2 regions of the Brachybacterium aquaticum genome follow, and region 1 is predicted to be linked to the other one. Evidence: predicted binding sites of a transcription regulator. Region 1 holds the regulator's gene; the other holds the start of a gene.
What was found. The regulator HrcA, encoded in region 1, represses chaperone genes, less so after heat shock. The targets are predictions, from matches to a motif close to TTNGCACTCGNNNNNNNCGAGTGCNAA.
Positions count from the first base shown of each region.

Region 2: a site for HrcA is predicted at 4,424-4,450, ahead of groL (chaperonin GroEL). Genes of this name have one in related genera too.

Region 1 is NZ_JACHLZ010000001.1:1,257,507-1,266,698, forward strand. Features, by position in the region: gene lepA (translation elongation factor 4) at 1-446, shown strand, start outside; gene HNR70_RS05605 (MOSC domain-containing protein) at 443-1,150, shown strand; gene hemW (radical SAM family heme chaperone HemW) at 1,147-2,307, shown strand; gene HNR70_RS05615 (iron chaperone) at 2,378-2,761, shown strand; gene HNR70_RS05620 (DUF4870 domain-containing protein) at 2,858-3,757, opposite strand; gene HNR70_RS05625 (DUF3097 domain-containing protein) at 3,881-4,777, opposite strand; gene hrcA (heat-inducible transcriptional repressor HrcA) at 4,943-5,944, shown strand; gene dnaJ (molecular chaperone DnaJ) at 6,015-7,139, shown strand; gene HNR70_RS05640 (16S rRNA (uracil(1498)-N(3))-methyltransferase) at 7,171-7,959, shown strand; gene HNR70_RS05645 (NADPH-dependent FMN reductase) at 8,049-8,591, opposite strand; gene HNR70_RS05650 (histidine triad nucleotide-binding protein) at 8,689-9,051, shown strand; gene HNR70_RS05655 (PhoH family protein) at 9,048-9,192, shown strand, end outside.
Region 2 is NZ_JACHLZ010000001.1:2,400,773-2,409,964, forward strand. Features, by position in the region: gene HNR70_RS16235 (TRAP transporter large permease subunit) at 1-702, opposite strand, end outside; gene HNR70_RS16240 (TRAP transporter large permease subunit) at 765-1,163, opposite strand; gene HNR70_RS10760 (TRAP transporter small permease) at 1,167-1,700, opposite strand; gene HNR70_RS10765 (type 2 periplasmic-binding domain-containing protein) at 1,697-2,350, opposite strand; gene groL (chaperonin GroEL) at 2,603-4,240, opposite strand; gene HNR70_RS10775 (LytR C-terminal domain-containing protein) at 4,589-5,185, opposite strand; gene HNR70_RS10780 (DUF3263 domain-containing protein) at 5,248-5,529, opposite strand; gene HNR70_RS10785 (uracil-DNA glycosylase) at 5,730-6,407, shown strand; gene HNR70_RS10790 (hypothetical protein) at 6,439-7,095, opposite strand; gene HNR70_RS10795 (hypothetical protein) at 7,088-7,768, opposite strand; gene treS (maltose alpha-D-glucosyltransferase) at 7,953-9,192, shown strand, end outside.

The DNA of each region.
Region 1 (9,192 bases):
AGTCGAAGACCCGCGGCTACGCCTCGCTGGACTACGACGTCTCCGGCTCCCAGGTCGCCGACCTCGTCAAGGTCGACATGCTCCTCCAGGGCGAGCCCGTGGATGCGTTCAGCGCCATCGTTCACCGCGACAAGGCCTACAACTACGGCGTCGAGATGGCCGGGAAGCTCAAGAAGCTCATCCCGCGCCAGCAGTTCGAGGTCCCGATCCAGGCCGCGATCGGCTCGCGCATCATCGCCCGCGAAAACATCCGCGCCATGCGCAAGGACGTGCTGTCCAAGTGCTACGGCGGCGACATCTCCCGCAAGCGCAAGCTGCTGGAGAAGCAGAAGGAGGGCAAGAAGCGCATGAAGAACATCGGCTCCGTCGAGGTGCCGCAGGAAGCCTTCATCGCCGCCCTCTCCTCCGACGCCGCCGAGGGCGGCAAGGACGGGAAGAAGAAGTGACGACCTCCGCGCTCCCGGCCGACGCGCTCCCGGCGGGGGCGCGCGGGCGGGTCGGTGCGGTCTGCGTCGTCGCGACCCTCCACGCCGACGATGGCTCGGTCGGCACCACCGCGATCGACAAGCGCGCCGTCGAGGGCCCCGTCGCCGTCGGACCCCTCGGCCTCTACGCCGACGTGCAGGCCGACCGCGCCCACCACGGCGGCGCCGACCAGGCCGTCTACGCGGTCGACGCCGAGGAGCGGGCCCACTGGTCCCGCGAGCTCGGACGCGCGCTCGCCCCCGGCGCGCTCGGGGAGAACCTCAGCATCGAGGACCTGCCCATCGACGATCTCGAGATCGGGGCGCGGGTGCGGCTCGGCACCGCGCTGCTCGAGGTCACTGCGCCGCGCACCCCCTGCATGACCTTCCAGCGCTGGATGGGCACCGACGACTTCCGCGCCCGCTACCACGAGCGCGGCCGCACCGGCGTGTACTTCCGCGTGCTCGAGACCGGGCAGGTCGAAGCCGGTGACGCGCTCGAGGTCGTGGACGCGCCCGGCCACGGCGCGACCGTCGCCGCGGTCTACGGCGGCGCCCGCGACCGGGACCTCACCCGGCGCCTGGCGACCTGGGCCGACGGCGCGGGCGTGGCGCTGCACCGCGAGCTCGAGGCCCGCGCGCAGCGGCATCTGAAGGGCGAGCGGCACTCGAAGGACGAGCGGTGAGCGCTGCGGCCCGGGACCTCTCGGTCTACATCCACGTCCCGTTCTGCGCGGTGCGCTGCGGGTACTGCGACTTCAACACGTACACCGCCACCGAGCTCGGCGGCGGCGGGTCCCAGCGCGAGTACCCCGCCAACGCCATGGCGGAGATGGACCTGACCCTCGCCGCGGACCGCGCCGCCGGGTACGAGTACGCTCAGGTCTCCACCGTCTTCTTCGGCGGCGGCACCCCCACGCTGCTGCCGGCCGACGACCTCGTCGCCATGCTCGACCACCTGCGCGCCCTGATCCCGCTCGCGCCCGACGCGGAGGTGACCAGCGAGGCGAACCCCGACTCCGTCACCCGCGCGTCGCTGTCGCGCATGGCCGACGGCGGCATCACCCGCGTCTCGATCGGCATGCAGTCCGCGGTCCCGTCGGTGCTGGCGACCCTGGACCGCACCCACGAACCCGAGCGCGTGCCGCAGGTGGTGCAGTGGGCGAAGGAGGCGGGCCTGGACGTCAGCCTCGACCTCATCTACGGCACCCCCGGCGAGACCCTCGCCGACGTAGAGACCTCCGTGCGCGCCGCCCTCGCCTGCGGGGTCGACCACCTCTCCGCCTACTCGCTGATCATCGAGGGCAACACCGCCATGGCCCGCCAGCTGCGCCGCGGCGAGCTCGAGGCCCCCGACCCCGACGACATGGCCGACAAGTACGAGCTCATCGACGACCTCACCCGCGAAGCGGGCCTCTCCTGGTACGAGGTCTCCAACTTCGCCCGCACCGAGGAGCACCGCTCCCGCCACAACCTCGCCTACTGGCGCGGCGGCGACTGGTGGGGGATCGGCCCCGGCGCCCACCGCCACCGCGACGGACTGCGCTCCTGGAACGTCAAGCATCCCAGCCGCTACGCCCGCATGCTCGCGGTCGGCGAGCTGCCCGTCGCCGACTCCGAGCAGGTCGCGGCCGAGGACCGGCTCGTGGAGCGGATCATGCTCGAGCTGCGCATCGCCGACGGGCTGGAGGTGTCGGTCGTGCCCGAGGAGAACCGGGAGATGCTCGCCGTGCACCGCGACCGCGGCCATCTTGACCCGGACGCCCTCGCGCGGGGACGGGCCGTGCTCACCCGCAGCGGCCGGCTCCTCGCCGACGCGGTCATCCGCGACCTCGTGCCCTGAGCGCAGGCCCTGCGCGCACTGGCCCTGCGAGCACTGGCCCTGAGGCCGGACCCGGAGCACACTGAGGACCATGACTCCTGCCTCGGCTCGGCCCACCTCGATCGACGAGTACCTCGACGGCCTCGAGGACCCGGCCCGCACCCTCATCGCCCGGCTGCGGGCACTCGTGCAGGAGGCGCTGCCCGCGGCGACCGAGGCCGTGAAGTGGGGCAGCCCCGCGCACCTGCACCCCTCCGGCACGATCCTGCTCGTGTACAGCGCTCACAAGGACCACGCGAACTTCGTTGTCACCCCCAGCACCCGTGAGGCCTTCGACCGGGAGCTGGAGGGGTTCGCCACCGGCAAGGGACGCGTCGCCCTGCCCTACGGCCAGGAGATCCCGGAGGACCTGCTGCGCAGGATGATCGCCTATCGCCTCCGCGAGCACGCGGAGCAGGGCGTGGGCTGGATGTGAGGCCCCGGTGGGATCAGGCCCGATGACGGAAGGAGCCCCCGCGACCTCGAGGATCGCGGGGGCTCCGGTGCGTCGTGCGATCACGTCACGGCGTGATCACTTCACGAAGCGGATGTTCAGCGGGTAGTTCCAGTACTCGCCCTTGTTGGACTTCACCGCTCCGATGATGGCGAAGATGACGTGCAGCACGGCCGGCAGCCACACCAGCGGGAACGCGATCGAACCGATGCCGAAGGTGACCACCGCGAAGATCGTGATCGCGATGGAGAGCACCACCTCCGCGATCACCGTGGCGATCGCCGCGTTCAACGTCTCGGCCGCGTTGTAGCGGACGAAGCGGTCACGGTCCTTGTACATCAGGAAGATCACCAGCGGACCGACCCAGCCGAGGAAGCCGGCACCCACCACGTAGCCGAGCACCGCGGAGAGGTGGGAGAACATCGACCACATCTTCGAGTCCGAGGCGGAGACGGGCTGGCCGGTGATCGGACCCTCGTACAGTCCCTTGAAGCCCTGGGGGAGCGGCGAGGCATCAAGGTGCGGAGCGCCCTGGGGAGCGCCGTTCCCGTCGGCCTGCTGCGCGTACTGCTGCTGGCCCGCGTACTGCTGACCGGAGAACTGCTGACCCTGGGGCTGCTGGCCGAAGGACGGATCCTGGCGCGGATCGTACTGACGCTCGGTGTGCGCCGCGAAGGGAGCGGCGCCGGCGGCGTAGGAATCGTGCGAGGCGGCGCTCGGAGCCGACGCACCGCTCGCGCCGTAGGGCGAACCCTGGGCGTAGTGCGAAGGCTGCGCCGGAGCGCTCTGCGCGTACGGGTCCGCCTGGGCGAACGGGTCGTGGGGGTGGAGCGCGGGGTCCGAGGTGGGCGATCCCTCCTCCGCCGGCTGTGAAGCGGCGGGGCCGCCCGTGCCGGGCTGGTCGATGTCGAGGGGGTCCGAGGCGGGGGTGCCGGGCTCGGAGCCGTACGGATCGTGCGGGTGCGGAGTCTGGCTCATGATTCCTTCTTCGTCTCGGGCCGGCGCCGGGCCGACCTGCTGGGTGATGACCTCACCCTAACGAGGGTCGTGCGGGCCGCTCATCGTGGAGGTCCGCCGCATACGCCGGGGGATATCCCCCATTCAGTCCCCGTCGACCGTCACGAAATCGATGAGCTCCTCGATCCGCCCGGACAGGGTCGGCTCGACGTCCGCGTAGGAGCGGACCGTGGAGAGGATCCGCTTCCAGCCCAGGCCGATGTCCGCCTTGTCCTCGTGGGGCCAGCCGAGCGCGGCGAGCGTGCCCACCTTGATGTCGGTGCCGCGGGGGATGTGCGGCCACTGGGCAAGACCCACCCGGGCGGGCTTCACCGCCTGCCACACGTCGACATAGGGGTGGCCGAGCACGGTGACATTGCCGCGCGCGCCCGGCAGCGCCATCACCTCGGCGGCGATGCGGGACTCCTTGGAGCCCTTCACGAGATGGTCCACGAGGATGCCGAGGCGCCGACCGGGGGAGGGGCCGAACTCGGCGACGCGCTCGACCAGGTTGTCCGCGCCCTCGAGCTGCTCGACGACGATGCCCTCGATGCGCAGGTCGTGGCCCCACACCTTCTGCACGAGCTCGGCGTCGTGGGTGCCCTCCACCCAGATCCGCGAGGCGCGGGCGGTGCGGGCCTTCGCCCCCTCGACGTACACCGATCCCGAGGCCGAGCGCTTGCGCACGGGCGCGGCGGAGCGGGCCACGGGTCGGGTGAGCACGACGGGCTTCCCGTCGATCATGAACCCGGGGCCGAGCGGGAAGGTGCGGCGCCTGCCGCGGCCGTCCTCGAGCTCGACGATCAGCTCGCCGGCGGTCTTCTCGACCCGGGTGATCGCGCCGGTGAACCCGGTCGAGGCCTCCTCGACCACGAGATCGCGAGCGGCGGGCACCTCCCTCGCCACGGGGCGGCGGCGGTGGTGCGCGGGCGGGCCGGAGGACAGCACGTCGGCGCCGTACCGGTCGGGGAATCGAGCGGAGGGGGAAGACACGGCGGACACTGTATCCCCGTGGCGAACGCCTCCCCGCGCAGCGCGCCGGGGACGCGTAGGATTGGCACTTGGCACCGGAGAGTGCCAGATTGGGTCAGCAGGACGACCGAACCAGCAGGACGACGGAAGCGACAGGACATGCCGCGGCAGGACGAGAGGCAGGAGGACCGCCCCATGGACGCCCGCAAGCTCCAGATCCTCGGCGCCATCGTCGAGGACTACGTCTCCACCCGCGAGCCCGTCGGCTCCAAGTCGCTCCTCGAGCGGCACGAGCTCGGCGTCTCCGCCGCGACCGTCCGCAACGACATGTCGATCCTCGAGGAGGAGGGGCTGATCCACCAGCCCCACACCTCCGCAGGACGCGTCCCCACCGACAAGGGCTACCGCGCCTTCGTCGACCACGTCGCGACCGTCAAGCCGCTGTCGGCCCCCGAGCGCCGGGCGATCCGCTCGCTGCTCGAGGACGCCGGCGATGTCGAGGAGCTGCTGGCCCGGACCGTGCGCCTGCTCGCCCAGCTCACCCAGCAGGTCGCGATGGTCCAGTACCCGGCCCGCCGCCAGGCCCGCATCCGCCACGTCGAGCTGGTCAAGGTCGCCGACTCCCTGCTCCTGGTCGTCCTGATCACCGAGTCCGGCCGCGTGGACCAGCGCACCGTGCCCGTGATCTCCGGCAAGCCCGCCGAGTACTACGTGAGCCTTCGCGACCAGCTCAACCGCGTCGTCTCCGGCCGCGAGGTCACCGACCTCGTCGCGCCGCTGGCGGAGTACCTCGAGGCCCTGCCGCAGCCGGAGCGGCCCGCCGCCGCCGAGGTGGCCGACGCGCTCGCGGCCCTCGCCGCGACCCGCGCCGAGGACCGCATCATGATGGCGGGCACGGCGAACATCGCCCGCTCCGCCGAGGACTTCGCCCGCGACGTCGAGCCGCTGCTGGACGTGCTCGAGGAGCAGCTGGTGCTGCTGCGCCTGTTCACCGAGATGCACGTCTCCCCCGGGGACGTGCAGGTGCGCATCGGCTCCGAGCTGCACGACCAGGCCCTGCACCAGGCCGCGCTCGTCGGCGCCGGCTACGGCGCGGGCTCGCACCTGGCGATCCTCGGCCCCAGCCGCATGGACTACGCCGCCGGCATCTCGACGGTGCAGGCCATCGCCCGCTACGTCTCCCGCTTCCTCGAATGACCGCCCCGGCGGGCCCCGCGCCCGCCGCCCGCGGCCACCGACCCCCGACTCCCCCTAAGGACCCACGCCTGTGAACGAGGACTACTACGAGCTGCTCGGCGTCTCCCGCGACGCCTCGACCGAGGAGATCAAGAAGGCGTACCGCAAGCTCGCCCGCACCCTCCACCCGGACGTCAACCCCGACCCCGACGCGGCCGAGAGGTTCAAGAAGGTCTCCCAGGCGTACGAGACCCTGTCCCACGAGGACAAGCGCCGCCAGTACGACATGGGCGGCGGCCCGGGCATGGGCGACTTCCCCCGCGGCGGCGCCGGCTTCGACTTCAACGACATCTTCGACATGTTCGCCGGGGCCTCCGGCATGCGCGGCCGCAACCAGGGCCCCGTGCCCCGCCAGCGCCGCGGCGGCGACGTGCTGCGCCGCGTGAAGATCGAGCTGCGCGACGTCGTCTTCGGCACCGAGCAGCAGGTCGCCTTCCGCACCGCCGTGCTGTGCGAGCGCTGCTCCGGCTCCTGCTGCGAGCCCGGCACCAGCCCCACCCGCTGCACCGCCTGCAACGGCTCCGGCCACGTCCAGCGCGTCCAGCAGTCGCTGCTCGGCCAGATGGTGACCATGGCGCCCTGCCCCACCTGCGAGGGCCACGGCGACGTCATCGACAAGCCCTGCACCGGCTGCTCCGGCCACGGCCGCACCGCCACCGAGCGCACCGTCACCGTGCGCATCCCCTCCGGTGTCGAGAACGGCACCCGCATCCAGCTGCGCGGCGAGGGCGAGACCGGCGAGGCCGGCGGCCCCTCCGGCGACCTGTACGTCGAGCTCTCCGTCAAGAGCCACGAGATGTTCGAGCGCGACGGCGACGACCTCGTCACCACCGTCGCCGTGCCCATGACCACCGCCGCGCTCGGCGCGACCGTGCCCCTGGAGACCTTCGACGGCGTGCAGGAGCTGGACATCCGCCCCGGCTCCCAGCCCGGCGAGGAGGTCACGCTCAAGGGCCTCGGCGTCACCCCGCTGCGCCGCGAGCGCCGCGGCGACATCCGCGTGGTGCTCGACGTGGACGTGCCCACCTCCCTCACCGAGCAGGAGCGCGAGCTGCTGGAGCAGTTCGCCGCCCTGCGCGGGGACGAGGCGGAGCGCCGCAAGGGCCATCAGGGCGGACCGTTCGCGAAGCTGCGCGAGCGCCTCCAGAACCTCTGAGCCCCGCACCGACCACACGCAGGAGCGCTCCGTGCCCACCACCCCACCCGGCTTCCTGATCCTCGACGACGCCCTCGCCGCCGCCCGTGAGGGCGACGCGCTGGTGCTGGACGGCGAGGAGGGCCGCCACGCGGCCAAGGTGGCCCGGATCGGGGTGGGGGAGCAGGTGCTGCTCACCGACCACCCCGGGAGGCAGGTCCTCGCCGAGGTGACCGCCGCCCGCAAGGAGGCGCTGCAGCTGCGCCTGCTCGCGGACCCGTCGGCCGCCGTGCAGCGCCTGCCGCGCCTCACCCTCGTCCAGGCCCTCGCCACCGGCGGCCGCGATGAGCAGGCCGTGGAGTCCGCGACCGAGCTCGGCGCGGACCGGGTGGTGCCCTGGATCGCCAAGCGCTCCGTGTCTGTGTGGCGCGGGGACAAGCTCGCCAAGGGCCGCGCGAAGTGGGAGGCGACCGTGCGCGCCGCCGTCAAGCAGTGCCGCCGCCCCGGCATCCCGGAGGTGAGCGCCGCCGTCACAACGCCCGCGCTCGTCGAGGACCTGCGCGCCCGCGCCGCGGACGGTGCCCTGGTGCTCGTCCTGCACGAGCAGGAGTCGGTGGGGCTGATGAGCCTCGCCCCCGAGCTGCGCTCTGCGAGCGAGTCCGGCATCGAGGAGATCGTGCTCGTCGTCGGCCCCGAGGGCGGGATCGACCCCGCCGAGCTCGACACGATGCGCGAGGCCGGTGCGCGCTCCGTCCTGCTCGGCCCCGAGGTGCTGCGCTCCTCGACCGCCGGCCCCGCCGCGATCGCAGTGCTCAGCGCGCTGATCGGGCGCTGGGGCTGACGGTCAGGGGCGGAGAGGCCCCCGCCGCCTGAACGCCGAAGGCCCCCGCCGACGTGATGTCGGCGGGGGCCTTCTCAGGACTCGGGGAGTCAGGCGATCTCGGCGGGGACCTTGGTGGTCGCGGCCTGGAGCTGCTCGCGCAGCGTGGAGGTCTTGCCCTCGGCGATGAAGAGCTCGCCCTCGACGGAGAGGTCCTCGCGGAAGCCGAGGCCCACGATGCCGATGACGTCGGCGCCCACGCGGCCCATCAGGGTCTCCAGCAGCGGCAGGACCTCGCCCGCGTCGCCCCAGCCGTAGCCGACGAGCACGACCGGCAGGTCGACCCACTCGGTGTACAGCCAGTCGATCGCGGTCTTCAGCGAACCCGGGTAGGAGCCGTTGTACTGGGGGGTGAGGATGACCAGCGCGTCCAGGGCGGCGATGCGCTCGGCCCAGGAGATGCCGTGCGCGGTCTCCTTGGGCAGGCCCTGCTTGGGGCTGGTGGTCTCGTCGAAGTCGGGGAGGGCCACCTCGCGGAGGTCGATGAGGTCCACATCGGCGCCGGCGGGCACGTTGTCGCGGACCCACTGGGCGACGTTGTCGCCCACACGGTTCGGGCGGGCGGAGGAGATCAGGATTCCGAGAGTAGTCATAGTGACCAGAACTTCTCACAGTCCCGGTCTGTTCCGCATGCCGACGTGGCCTGTATCGCTTCTGCGACGCACGGGGGCCTCCCGTAGACTCCCCGACATGGGCAACAGCGTCACCGAGCACCGGGATCCCGACTGCGTCTTCTGCAAGATCGTCGCCGGGGAGATCCCCTCCGAACGGGTCCATGAGGACGAGCAGGTCATCGCGTTCAAGGACCTCAGCCCCAAGGCGCCCGTGCACGTGCTGGTCGTCCCGCGCGAGCACCGCCGCGACGTGCGCGAGCTCGCCGGTGACCCCGCGCTGCTCGCCCACACCGCCGAGGTCGCCTCGAAGGTCGCCTCCGAGCAGGCCGACGGCGACTTCCGCCTGATCTTCAACACCGGCGCCAACGCCGGTCAGACCGTGTTCCACGTGCACGCGCACGTCCTGGCGGGCGGGACGCTCGCAGAAGGAGAGATGTGACAGACGCCCTCAGCCCGGCTCCCGGACGCGCCCCCGAGGTGCGCGAGCGGAAGCTGGCCATCCCCGACCATCTGAGTCCCTTCCAGGTGCTCGGGGAGAACGACCAGGCGCTGGCCGCCCTCGAGGACGCCGTCCCCGACA
Region 2 (9,192 bases), 1.1 Mb from region 1:
GATGAGCAGCGCCGCGAAGAACGGCAGCATCTGCCGGATCACGGGTTCGACCCGGACGCCGCCCACCTTCGCGCTGATGAACAGGATGTTCCCCACCGGTGGGGTGATCGTGCCCAGCGACAGGTTGAAGGTGATCATCATGCCGAAGTGGATCGGATCCACCCCGAGTTCCAGCGCGATCGGCAGGAAGATCGGCGTGAAGATGAGGATCGCCGGGGTGGGATCCATGAAGGCGCCCACGATCAGCAGGATCAGCATCATCAGCAGCAGGATGACGGTCTTCGAGTCCGCGAGCGCCAGCAGCATCACCACGGCGGTGGTGCGGGCCGAGCCCGCGATCACCGACGGCAGGTTCTTCAGGGTGAGCTGTCGGTAGATCAGGCCCAGGATCAGCGAGTACGCGACCGCGATGACCGCCGATGCGGTGGCGGTGAAGAAGCCGACCAGCAGACCGCCGATGACGACGACGATCATGAAGATCGCCGGCAGCGCCTTGGCGAGGGTCTTCAGGGCGAGCCCCAGCAGGATCCTCTCGCCGCCGGCGCGCATCTCCGGGCGGCGCCGGGAGATGATCGCCACCACCACGATGCAGGCCAGCACCCACACCAGCCCCGGCCCGTAGCCGGCCATGAACAGCGTGGCCACGGAGGTCGAGGAGACCAGCGAGTACACGATGAGGGTGTTCGAGGGCGGGATCATCATGCCCGCCGGGGCGGAGGACGCGTTGACCGCGGCGGACAGCGCCGGGTCCTAGCCCTCGCGCTTCATGCGCGGACCGAGGGCGGAGCCCATCGCGGCGGCGGAGGCATGGCCGCCCCGGAGACGGAGCTGAACAGGGCGTTGCCGACCACGTTGGTCTGCGCGAGGGAGCCGGGCATCCGGCCCACGAGCACCTTCGCGGCGTCGATGAGCCGTTCGGCGATGCCGCCGGTGTTCATGAGCGATCCGGCGAGGACGAAGAACGGGATCGCCAGCAGCGTGAAGGAGCTGGCGCCGGTGAACATGCGCTGGGAGGCGACGAACACGGCCTGCTCGGTGCCGACCACCGCGGCAAGCGCGAGGATCGAGGGCAGGCCGATGGCGATCGCGATCGGTGCACCGATGCCGATGAGGACGACGACTCCGGCGATCAGGATGATCGCGGCGAGGGTTGCGGGATCCATGGCTCAGGCCCCCTTCTGCTCGGCCGCGTCGATGGCGGCCTCGGTCTGGGCGTCGTCGCCGGCGAGCATGTCCTCGCCGCGCGCGGCGCGCACCAGGTCCTCGAGGGCGAACAGGGCCATGAGCACACCCGCGATCGGCAGGGCGAGGTACATCTGCCCCACGGTGACGGGCAGGCCGGGGATCGCCTGGTCCCAGGAGATCGCCATGCCGCGGAGGCCGCCCCAGGTCAGGCCCAGCAGCGCGAAAGCCAGCACCGAGACCTGCGCGCGGATGTTGGTGATGCGCTGGGCGGGACGCGGCATCAGGCGGGCGAAGAAGTCCACCGCCACGTGGCCGCGCTCCCCGAACACCATCGCGACGGCGAAGAGCACCAGCCAGATGAACAGGTACTGGGAGAAGGTGGTGGTCCAGGCGCTCGGGGCCTGCAGCACCTGCCGGGTGAACACCTGCCACATCACCACGACCACCAGCACCACGAACAGCACGATGCTGATCCAGGTCAGTCCCGTGACGAGCTTCCTGCGCGGCTCGCTCATCGCTCCGCCCCCATGTCCTCGGCGAGCGCGCGCACGCGCTCGTACAGGTCCTCGTCCTCCGGGGTGGCCAGGAACGACCGCCCCACCTCCTCGATCGCCGGCCCGAAGGCCTCGCGGTCGGTGTAGACGTGGCGGGAGCCCTGGGTGAAGCCGCCGAGCACGCGCAGGCGCCGCTCGTCCTCGAGGGAGGAGAACAGCTCACCCACGATCGACTCGTCGCCGAGCACGGCGGTCTGGTGCGCGATGTCCACGAACGCGCCGGGAAGGTTCAGTGGTCGGAAGGCCATGGAGAGGTTCTCCACCTGCGGGGCGGAGATGACCGCCATGGCGACGCTGCCGTCGGAGACGAGCTGGACGACCTCCTGCTGCGCGCCGAGCGCTTCGTTGGCGTAGATGCGGGCGCCACAGCGGCCCTCGGTCGCCTCGGCGAGCCGCTCGCCGCAATAGGTCAGCGCCAGATAGCTGGGGTGGGTCTCGGTCTGGTTCAGGGAGACGGTGAGGATGTTCTCGACATCCGTGGCGGCACCGGCGTCGGTGGGCGCGCAGCCCGCCATCGCGAGCGCTCCCGCGCCGAGCACGGGGATGCCGGTGAGCAGCGCTCTGCGTCCTGGTCGTGGCCCTGGTGGGCGTGCGGTCGTCGTCGACCTCATGGGTCCTCCTCCTCGGGGACGCCGAGGAGCGGCGCATCTCGACGTCCTCGGCGGTGCGCCGCCATCCTGTCGTGTCCGACGATCCGGCACCTGCCGTCGCCGAAGGTTTCCTGACTTCTCCCGCAGAGGCGTCTGCTCGTCTGCCTCGCCCCTCCCCGCCCCCCGGACATGACGGGGCCCCGACCCTCCGCAGAGGATCGGGGCCCGTCGAGCGCTCGGGTGGAGCGGCAGGTGATCAGCCGTGAGGCTGGATCACATCATGCCGCCCATGCCCCCCATGCCGCCCATGTCGTCGCCACCGGCGGGAGCCTTGACCGGCTCCGGCTTGTCGGCCACAACGGCCTCGGTGGTGAGGAACAGGCCGGCGATGGACGCGGCGTTCTGCAGCGCGGAGCGGGTGACCTTGACCGGGTCGATGATCCCGGCGGCGACCAGGTCCTCGTACTCGCCGGTCGCGGCGTTCAGACCCTGGCCGACGGGGAGGTTCTTGACCTTCTCCGCAACGACGCCGCCCTCGAGACCGGCGTTGACCGCGATCTGCTTGAGCGGGGCCTCGATGGCCACCTTGACGATGGCGGCACCGGTGGCCTCGTCGCCCTCGAGCTCGAGCTTGCCGAAGGTGTCCGCGCCGGCCTGGAGCAGGGCCACGCCGCCACCGGCGACGACACCCTCGTCCACGGCGGCCTTCGCGTTGCGCACCGCGTCCTCGATGCGGTGCTTGCGCTCCTTGAGCTCCACCTCGGTGGCGGCGCCGGCCTTGATGACGGCCACGCCGCCGGCCAGCTTCGCGAGGCGCTCCTGGAGCTTCTCGCGGTCGTAGTCCGAGTCGGAGTTGGAGATCTCGGTGCGGATCTGGGAGACGCGACCGGCGATGCGGTCGCCGTCGCCGGCGCCCTCGACGATGGTGGTCTCGTCCTTGGTCACGACGACCTTGCGGGCCTGGCCGAGCAGCTCGAGACCGGCGGTCTCCAGCTTGAGGCCGACCTCCTCGGAGATGACCTGGCCGCCGGTGAGGATGGCCATGTCCTCGAGCATCGCCTTGCGGCGGTCGCCGAAGCCGGGGGCCTTGACGGCCACGGACTTGAAGGAGCCGCGCAGCTTGTTGACCACGAGCACCGCGAGGGCCTCGCCCTCGACGTCCTCGGCGATGATCGCGAGCGGCTTGCCGGACTGGATGACCTTCTCCAGCAGCGGCAGCAGGTCCTTGACGGACGAGATCTTGGAGGAGATCAGGAGGATGTAGGGATCCTCGAGGACGGTCTCCTGGCGATCGGCGTCGGTGACGAAGTAGGGCGAGATGTAGCCCTTGTCGAACCGCATGCCCTCGGTGAGCTCCAGTTCGAGGCCCATGGTGTTGGACTCCTCGACCGTGATCACGCCCTCCTTGCCGACCTTGTCGAGGGCCTCGGCGATGAGCTCGCCGATGGCCGGGTCGGCCGCGGAGATGGCGGCGGTGGAGGCGATCTGCTCCTTGGTCTCGATCTCCTTGGCCTGCGCGAGCAGGGTCTCGGAGACGGAGGCGACGGCCTTGTCGATGCCGCGCTTGAGCGCGATCGGGTTGGCGCCGGCGGCGACGTTGCGCAGGCCCTCCTTGACCAGGGCCTGGGCGAGGACGGTGGCGGTGGTGGTGCCGTCGCCCGCGATGTCGTCGGTCTTCTTGGCGACCTCCTTCACCAGCTCGGCGCCGATCTTCTCGTAGGGATCGTCGAGTTCGATCTCCTTGGCGATCGACACGCCGTCGTTGGTGATGGTGGGGGCGCCCCAGGACTTCTCGAGCACGACGTTGCGACCCTTGGGGCCGAGGGTGACCTTGACGGCGTCGGCGAGCTGGTTCATACCCCGCTCGAGGCCGCGCCGGGCCTCCTCGTCGTAAGAGATGAGCTTGGCCATTGTGGAATCTCTCCCGTGTCTGTGATGTCCACCCGGCCCAGTGCCCGCGACGGACGGGTGCCGACTCCGTGTTCATGTCCCACGGCGCCGACGCCCTCACGGGGCCGGAATGTTCAGGTCCCGGTGCGCGGAGGCTGCGAGCGCGGAGGCTGTCACTCCCGAGCACCGAGTGCCAGATCATCATAAGCACTCTGCCCCTGAGAGTGCTAACCGTCCGCTGGGAGCGGACGGCCGGGCCGGGACCGGAACAGCGCGGGGCGGAAGAGCAGCGCGCCGCCCCTCGTGATCGAGGGGCGGCGCGCCGGATGCTGCGGGCGGCCGACGGGGTGGCGCCGTCGGCCGGGAGGATCAGCCCTCCCCGTCGCCCTCTTCCTGGTCGCCGTCACCGGGCTCGGCGACGGCGACGAAGGTGATGGGCGCCTCGTACTCGTCGCTCTGGACCGCGTCCCCGGCACCGACCTGGTCGGCGAGGGCCTGCGCGGTGTCGGCGTTGGCCTCGTCGCGGTAGAAGACGACCGGCTCCTGCTGGGCGTTCTGCGCGGTGGCGATGCTGACGTCCTCCCAGCCCTGCTCCTCGAGGGTGGACTGCCAGGTGCCGGCCAGGCCGTTGATGCCGCCGGCGTTGACCACCTGGACGGGGACGGACAGGTCCGGCTCCGCGGCGGGCTCCTCGGCAGCGCTGGACTCCTCCGCGGCGGCGGACTCGCTCTGCTCGCTCTCGGCCGCGACGGTCGGGTCCTCGGCGCGCTCGTCGCCGTCGCCTCCGACGCCGCCGATCACGAACAGGAGCACCACGAGCATCACCGCGGCAGCGCCGATGATGATGATGTACAGCAGGTTCTCCCGCCAGAAGGGCAGCTCGGCGCGATGGGCGCCGTGGAAGGTGACGGCGTCCGCCTCGTCGTCGAATCGGTCCGGCGGGTAGGGATACTGGGAATCAGCCACGGACCCATTAGACCAGCTCCGGGACTCACGGGCACGGAGCACACGCCTGGTGGCGGAGCGTCTCAGGCCACGCGGTGGTCGTCGCCGGCGGCGGTGTCGCCGTCCTCGGAGGTGCGCCGGCCGCGCAGGCGGTTGACGACGGCGGGGGCGGCGCGCAGGGCCGCGGGCTCGTCGAGCAGGGCGTTCAGCCGCACGTAATAGGCGACCTTGGACATGCCGATCTCCTCGCGGATCGCCCGCTCCTTGGCGCCGACGTAGCGGAAGGCGCGGCTCTCGAGCGCGAGGATCCGCCGGTCGCGATCGCTGAGGCCGCCCTGCGGTCCCGGCAGTGACGCATCGGACATCGTTTCCGGTGCGTCGGCGGCGCCACGAGGACGCGAAGCGGGGGCGGAGGGCATGGAGCGAGGGTACGCGGAGGCTGCGCCGCCGCCCCCCAGGCTCGCCGTCGGGCACCGCGAGGTGAGGCACCGCTCAGCGCGCGGCCCGGTGCCGGGCTCTCCGGAACCGGGGCGGCCGCGACCTGTCGAGATGATTGACTGGCCGCATGCCCGCTGCGCTCAACGAGACCATCGCCGGCGACTGGGCCGAAGCCCTCGCCCCTGTCGAGTCGTGCATCCATGCCCTCGGTGACTTCCTGCGCGAGGAGGTGGCCTCCGGCCGCGGGTACCTACCCCCCGGGGACCGGGTGCTGCGAGCCTTCACCCGGCCGATGTCCGAGGTGCGGGTGCTGATCGTGGGCCAGGACCCCTACCCCACGCCCGGCCATCCCATCGGGCTGAGCTTCGCGGTCGAGCGTGACGTGCGACCGCTGCCCCGCTCGCTCGCGAACATCTACCGCGAGCTGGAGACGGACCTGGGGATCGCCCCGGCGCCGCACGGCGATCTGGGCGCCTGGCAGGAACAGGGGGTGCTGCTGCTGAACCGGGTGCTCACCGTGACCCCGGGCGGGGCCGCCTCGCACCGCCGTCGCGGCTGGGAGGAGGTCACCGAGCAGGCGATCCGCGCCCTGGTCGCACGGGGCGGCCCCTTGGTCGCGATCCTGTGGGGGCGCGATGCGCAGTCGCTGATCCCGCTGCTCGGCGAGGTGCCCCACGTGGCGAGCCCCCATCCGAGCCCGCTGTCCGCCTCGCGCGGCTTCTTCGGCTCCCGCCCCTTCTCCCGCACCAACGCCCTGCTGGAGCAGCAGGGCGCGACCCCGATCGACTGGAGGATCCCCGCATGACCGCACTCACCAGCGCGCCGGATCCCACTGGTCAGTCGGCGACGTCGACGCTGTCCAGGATCGCCTCGACCTCGGGATCCATGGCCGTGGTGCCGACGGTGCGCAGGTGGAACATCAGCACGTCGTCGCCGACGTCGCCGCAGTAGAGCTGCTCGACCGCGTCCTGACCGTCGGCGGTGCCGGTGATCTCCCAGCCCACCAGCTCGATCCCGTCGACGGTGCGGGAGGGCAGCTCGGCGGGATCGCTCTGCTCGTCGAAGCCGAAGCCCATCCGGTCCGACTCCATCTCGCACGTCACCAGCGCATGCACGCCCGGGAGGGAGCCCTGGAACACCGCGAGCTCGCGTGGCGCCGACGAGAGCTCGTCGGCCGGCTCCTCGTCGCGGACGGTCACGTACTGCCCGGAGGCCGAAGGCACGGAACCGGGGGCGTCGACGATCCACCCCACGGGATGCTCGAGCGAGAACACCTCGTTGGAATGCGTCGCGAGCTCGACCGCGGGCGTCGTCGGCCCCGGCGCCGCGCCGCCGCCGGCACGGTCCCGCCACAGCACCACCCCGATCACGCCCGCCAGCACGGAGAGCAGGAGCAGGAGCACACAGCAAGCGCCGAGGAGCATCCACGGCGTGCGCGAGGTCCCTGAGGGAGACGGGCTCCCGGGCATGTTCACAGGCATGTTCTCAGGCATCCGCCCACCTCCAGCTGTCCAGGACCTCGCGCATCCGCGGTGACAGCTCGGTGCCGCCATGGCTCTCGACCACGATCTGCACCACCTCGTCGCCGACGTCTGCGCAGTACATCTCCCCCACCACGTCCTGCCCCTCGTGGGTGCCGAGCGTGCGGTGGGCGGGAAGCTCCCGCCCTCCGAGCTCGACCGGCTCGAGCTCCTCCGGGTCCCCGCTCTCGTCCCATCCGAAGCCCGTCCAGATCGCCTGGGTGCGGCAGGTCATCACGGCATGGAACTCGGAGGCGAAGAGGTAGACGGTGATGCTGTCCGCGGCGTTCTCGTCGAGGTCGGTGGGGTCCACGTCCGCGCTCGCGATCTGTGCGACCACGCCTGCGCCGGACTCGTTCGCGCGCTCGGTGAGATCCGCCCACTCCGCCGGATAGGAGAAGGAGAAGGCCTCGTGGGAGAACGTGACGGGCGGCGGAGTCGTCGGATCCGCGGGCTCGTCGGAAGCCACGGCCCCGGAGCGGCTGCCGATCACGTACATCGCACCGCCGCCGACGCCGAGGACCACGAGCACCACCAGGGTGAGCAGGCAGGCGCCGAGGAACCACAGCAGCGGGCCCGGCCGCCTGGTGCCCTGCACCTGCGGCCCGCTCTGCCCCTGCACTCCGCCCTGCATCGGCTGTCCCATCGCCTCCCCCTCCCGTTGGTCGCCCCGTCGTGCCCCCGCACCCGGCCGCGGCGCGGCCGGGTCACGCGCCATCGTACGGAGCCCGTCGGCCGCGCGGGCCCACCGTCGGCGGCGCGCCCACTAGTGTGGTGCTTCGCCGGACGACCGCGAACGACGCGACCCCGCACGACGCCTGGAGGAACCGATGCCCCTTAACGCCGCCCAGTTCACGCCGCAGGGCCCGGGAGTGGACTACGACCCCCACTGGTATCGCAAGGCCGTGTTCTACGAGGTGCTGGTGCGCGCCTTCGCCGACGGCAACGGTGACGGCACCGGCGACTTCTCCGGACTCATCGATCGTCTGGACTACCTGCAGTGGCTCGGCATCGACTGCCTGTGGCTGCCGCCCTTCTTCGCCTCCCCGCTGCGCGACGGAGGCTACGACATCTCCGACTACGAGGCGGTGCTGCCCGAGTTCGGCTCGATCACCGACTTCGAGCGTCTGGTCTCCGAGGCGCACCGGCGCGGGATCCGCGTGATCATCGACCTGCCGATGAACCACACCAGCGACAAGCACCCCTGGTTCCTCGAGTCCCGCTCGGACCCCGACGGCCCCTACGGCGACTTCTACGTCTGGTCCGACACGGACGAGAAGTACCAGGAGGCGCGCATCATCTTCGTGGACACCGAGGAGTCGAACTGGACCTTCGACCCGGTGCGCCGCCAGTTCTTCTGGCACCGCTTCTTCTCCCACCAGCCCGACCTGAACTTCGAGAACCCGGCCGTGCGGAAGGCCATGTTCGACGTGGTGAAGTTCTGGCTGGACAAGGGGATCGACGGCTTCCGCGCCGACGCGATCCCGTACCTCTACGAGGAGGAGGGGACCGACGGGGAGAACCTCCCGGCCACCCACGAGTTCCTCGCCGACCTGCGCCAGTACGTGGACGCGCACTGGCCCGGCCGCGTGATCATCGCCGAGGCGAACCAGTGGCCCGAGGACGTGGTGGAGTACTTCGGCTCCGAGGAGCGGCCCGAGTGCCACATGTGCTTCCACTTCCCGGTGATGCCGCGGCTGTTCTACGCCCTGCGCGAGGGCAGCGCCCGCCAGATCATCGACATCCTCGAGGACACCCCGGAGATCCCCGCCGGCGCCCAGTGGGGCACCTTCCTGCGCAACCACGACGAGCTGACCCTGGAGATGGTCAGCGGCGAGGACCGCTCGGCGATGCTGGGCTGGTACGCGCCGGACTCGCGGATGCGCGCGAACGTGGGCATCCGTCGGCGCCTGGCGCCGCTGCTGGACAACTCCCGCTCCGAGCTGGAGCTGATCCACGCGCTGCTGCTGTCCCTGCCGGGGTCGCCGTTCCTCTACTACGGGGACGAGATCGCGATGGGCGACAACATCTGGCTCGAGGACCGCGACGCGGTGCGCACCCCGATGCAGT